Regions from separate parts of the Fontibacillus forbon genome, predicted to be linked through region 2. Evidence: riboswitches for the same ligand, from Rfam matches in the RefSeq annotation. Region 2 holds a riboswitch; the other holds the start of a gene.

Region 1 (2,475 bases), on a different contig from region 2:
GCTTACTCTAGCCAAGCTAAAATTAAGCGAAGATCAACCGCTTGCCGCGCGGGCCATCGTGCAGGAAACGATTCAATCCATCCTGGAAGCGGAGAATAGCCAGGCATCATGGCTTAGACCGCTGCGCGTATTTTTGGCTTACCTCGATTTGGAAGAAGGAAATTTTGACGAGGCCGAAGCTATTTTGCAGGAATTGAAAATCTCGATGAATCAGCGCGTTACCCTGGATCACTCTTTGGAAATATTGACACTGGCACGGCTCTTAATTGCTCGGAAATCGTATGAACAAGCTTTGGTCCTGTTGACAGCGTTGCGGGTCCAGGCGGAAGAGGCGGGAATCGTGAATTTGGCCATCTCTTCCATTGTGTTGCAAGCCAAGGCGGAGTTAGGACGCAGCGGGCCGATGAGCGCAGCCGTGTTGCTCCAGCAAGCCTTAAGGATGGGAGAACCGTTCCGGTATTGCCGTACTTTTTTGGATGAGGGCGAATGGTTGATTAAACTGATCAAATATGGTCTGGATTCGGCCGGCAACCTTGCCGGAACCGGTGAGGAATCTTGGACGGTCTATGCTTCGGGTTTACTGGAAAAAGCCGCTTTGGCACCAAAAACGAGTATGGAGTCAAGCGACCTTGCTGCCCGGTTCGGACTTACGCCAAAAGAACAGCAGGTTATTGCTTTGCTTCACCGGGGAGCAACAAACCAAGGGATCGCGGACGAGCTAGGGCTTACGCTGGGAACTATCAAAGTGTATTTAAATCGGATATATAGCAAACTAGGTGTAGGATCCAGGGTACAAGCTTTAATAAAGACCCAGGAGTTGGAGAATGGACAAAATGAGTAGGTTAATCCCGAAAGGTCTTGACTTCCTTATTTGGAAATTATGTGAATACTAACTTTAGATAGTAGGCAAAATTAGGTTGATTCCAATATAATACAAATATCAAACTGATAGAACGTTAATTATAAGGTTTGTCATCGTGAAATAAGAAGGTCATTTTGAACTATCGATGCGAAACGTGTCGATAATTAGTCGGGTTTTGTCTGTGACATTTTTATCACTGTAATAAGTTGACAAGCATTTTTTTTTGAAATATATTGAAAATATCATAGGATTATTTAATCTACATAATTTGAATTTGCTAGAACCGGGACTTTATGACTATTAATAGAATATTCGGCACACTAATCGAAAGATTAGGTCGCAAAGCCTTGGAGTCTAATAATTCTTTTGGGATTAATGACCGTCCGGCTGCATAACAATGTAATTACATTGTCTATGTAGCCGGTTTTTTATTTTCCTGTGTTCTCAGCGGATTTTGTTCCGTGAGATATAGATGCCCCACAGTGAGGAGGGTAGAATACTAGTGCTTGAAAGGGAGGAATTCCATGAAAAAATGAGGAGGAACCTATGAAACGCGGGTTAAAGATTGTAGTATCGTGGTTATGTTTGTTTTCACTTTTAGTTGGGGCACTGCCTGTTTATGGAGCTGGTGCGGGGAATATCTCCTGGCCTAATCCTGGAGCTACCAACCTGGATAAGAAGGCCAAACCGACAGGGAATTTCGGGGAATGGGAGATCAACCTTACGGTCGACGGTAAGAACCGTAAGTCCACAACGGATGTGGTGCTAGTTATTGACCGTTCCGGAAGTATGGATGGGACCCGGATGACTAAAGCGAAGGATGCTGCAAAGTCCTTTGTGAATCATCTCCTTCTTGAGGGAACTAATCCTCGGATCGCACTAGTTACCTTTGACAAAGGCGCTGATAAAGATGTCTCGGATGGGTTTAAGAGCTTCACTAGCAAAAGCAGCTTGATAACCGCTATTAACGGGATTTCAGCTTCTAATCAAGGTACTAATATTCAAGCTGGTTTGAGAGCCGCCCAAGAACTTCTAGGGGAAAGCTCGGCTGAAAACAAGTATATTGTTTTGTTAAGTGACGGTGAGCCAACCTATAGCTATGAAGCAGTGGATGCTATAGATTACAACTGGCCAGATAACTCACACCAATTTGCTATCACAGAATTTGGTGGCCGGGTCGGCAATGGATCCGACTACACAATTAATTACAGTTTTAAGTGGATTAGAACTGGGATTTTTAGTGGTTACTATAAGTATAAAGTTTATGACCATAGTATCGCTACTATCTCTCAAGCAAAGATCGCTAAGGATACTGGATATAAGATCTTCTCTGTCGGACTAGAGGTTCCCCAAAATGGGAATGAGGAAAAAATCCTAAAAAATATCCAAAGTGAAGGTTATTACTCCGCTAAAACTGAAGATCTGAATCAAATTTTTAATGCCATGGTCGGTGAAATTGCTTATGCGGCGAAATCAGCTGTTGTAACTGATCCGATGGGATCCATGTTCGATCTGGTTCCAGGGAGCATTTCAGTTTCACAAGGAACTTATACCTGGAATGAGCAAGCTGAAACGATTTCCTGGGATGCAGGTAATATCGTCGAAGGCAATAC
Region 2 (2,475 bases):
CTGGTTGGCCACAACCGCAAATCCCCGACCTTCTTCGCCGGCTCTGGCCGCTTCAATGCTTGCGTTCAGGGACAGCAGATGCGTTTGCGCAGAGATCTGCGTAATGACTTGAACGATCTCCTCGATTTCGCCGGAGCGTTTCTGCAATTGCTCAATCGAAGACACGGAATTCTGTACCGACTGTTGGATCGAATCCATCTGTTTCATCACTTTGCCGATGTTATTTCCGCCCAGTTCGGACTGCTCCTTCATTTGCAGGGAGGCTTCCGATAGCGACGAGGTACTTCCGGCAATCGTCGATACCCCGGAATTGATCTCCTCCAGGGACGTTACGCTCTCCGCAATCGACTTGCTCTGCTGGGACACTTTATCCGAGATCTCTCCAATATGATTGGTAATGTTCGCAGTGGTCTGATGATTTTCCTCCGAAGCCGTGAACAGGACGCGCGCCTGCTCGGCCGATTGGGACGATACGTTCTTGATGGTAGTAACCAGTTCCTTAATATTCGTCACCGTGGAATTAAATTTCTCGTTGACCTTGCCCAGTTCGCTCTGGTTCGTTTTTAACTGCATGCTAAAATCACCCTGGCTAAGCTTCTCCAGCGCGTTCATCAGATCTTTGACGGGAGCGAAGGTCCGTCTCAGCGTAATATATTGGAATGTAAGAATTACCAGTAAAATGATAACCAAAGCTAAAGAAGTATATTTTAACAGATCCTGTTGCCCGCTCAAGATAACGCTGGCGTCAAAGTCCATCCCCATATAGGCAAATACTTCCCCGTTTGCATTCTGAAACGGATAAAGCACAGTCAGCCAGGTACCATAGTCATCCTTGTAAGGCTTAGTAAAGGTGATCTGTTTTGTTTTCAACATTTCCTGGACACCCTTTACATGGAAGGTAGGTTGTCCGAGCATATCTCCCAAATGGAGGCCTTCCCCATCGAACATATCCAAAACTGCCGTCGGGAATGCAATCATCTGCGTGCTATTATCCGTAACTTTCGAACCGAAAATATAGCCTTGCGCCACATCAGGGTGCGTTGCGGATAAATCGTCGAACACTTTCGTCAGTTTTTGCTGAACCGGGGAATTGCGGTCCGTACTCTTCATCGCCTCGGCGGCTTCAGCTGGCGTAACCTTGGTGCTCCAGGCTTCCATTACTTTCTGGGAATCCGATTCCAATTGATTGGTCAAAACCCCGCCCTGTATGTAATAGCTGGACGCGATCAGAATCACGCCGGTCATCAGGATGGAGGCACTGGTCAAAATCATATTCTTCGTTACAATACTCCAGCGGCGGAATCCGCCTAATCTTTGTGCCAACTTCATTTCCTAAGTCTCCTCTTTCCGTCTGTTAATATGAATAGGATGTATGTTTGGTATAGTCAACAAGTTCTGATGCTCTACCCCTTTCCGTAAAAATTAAGATTTGCCCGATTTTTGGGCAAAAAAAAGATAACCTAAAGTAAAGTAGAGATACTATAGGTTACCGTTTTTTTAGGCAACTGGCTGACATTTCCCGTAATAGGAATTAGTCCCTATAGCTTTGCGTCACTGCCTTTCGGCAGTTTTGCCAAAATTATATTTAAAATTTGAGAAATAGTGCCATATTTGGTGTATTTCAAGAATGACAGGGTATATTTTACTACAAACTTCAAAACATTCCCATGTAAAAACAACCAATATTTTGTCCAAATTATGACTAACGTCCTGATTTTTATAATTTGGCAACGCCCAATTCCTAGCTGACCGTCCGAGGTCGTTCCAGAGGAGTAATCCCCGGGATATGCAGCGTCGACCACTGCGGCAGGAAATGATCTACTTTTGCGACGGCGACCGTCATATCGTCCTGGATCACATTTTTCTGATACCGAATGACCGACTCAAGCAAACAGTCGGCAATTTCCTGAGGATCCTCCGAATCAATCTCCTGAATTAGCCGTTTGATCCACAGCTCCTTGTTTACTGCATATCCGGGTGCATCATAAATGCCGTCCGTCATCATGATTAGCGTATCGCCCGGGTATAATTGCACCGTGACCAAGTCGATTTCGATATCCTGAATGATCCCGATCGGCAAATTGCTGGCCGACACCTGAATGACTTCCTGGCCCCGTTTGATAAAGCTGGGAGAGGAGCCGATTTTCAAAAACGTGGTCCGGGCCGAGTATTCGTCAATCAGCGCCATATCTACGGTTGCGTAGATCTCATCCGGCGAACGCAGCATCAAAATCGAGTTCACCGACTTGATCGCCAGCGTCTCGTCCATGCCCGATTGCAGCAGCTGTTCCAAAATATTCAGCGCGGTGCTGCTCTCCAATCGGGCACGCTCCCCGTTGCCCATGCCATCGCTAATGGCCACCGCATACGTTCCGTTTCCCAGTTCCATGGCGCTGAAGCTGTCTCCCGACAGGAGGTCCCCTCCCTTGGCCGTTCCTGCTACTCCAGTCATAATCACATAAGTTTTAGCCGACC

The links. A riboswitch is a leader RNA that binds a small molecule or an ion and turns the genes downstream of it on or off. The one in region 2 is predicted to bind cyclic di-GMP.
Region 1: another riboswitch for cyclic di-GMP. It lies ahead of ACLB09_RS08385 (MucBP domain-containing protein); the one in region 2 lies ahead of ACLB09_RS23875 (methyl-accepting chemotaxis protein).

Annotation. Positions count from the first base shown of each region.
Region 1 is NZ_JBKGFV010000002.1:369,981-372,455, reverse strand. It holds gene ACLB09_RS08390 (LuxR C-terminal-related transcriptional regulator) at 1-841, shown strand, start outside; cyclic di-GMP riboswitch class I at 1,167-1,257, shown strand; gene ACLB09_RS08385 (MucBP domain-containing protein) at 1,409-2,475, shown strand, end outside.
Region 2 is NZ_JBKGFV010000008.1:35,468-37,942, forward strand. It holds gene ACLB09_RS23875 (methyl-accepting chemotaxis protein) at 1-1,329, opposite strand, end outside; cyclic di-GMP riboswitch class I at 1,498-1,585, opposite strand; gene spoIIE (stage II sporulation protein E) at 1,742-2,475, opposite strand, start outside.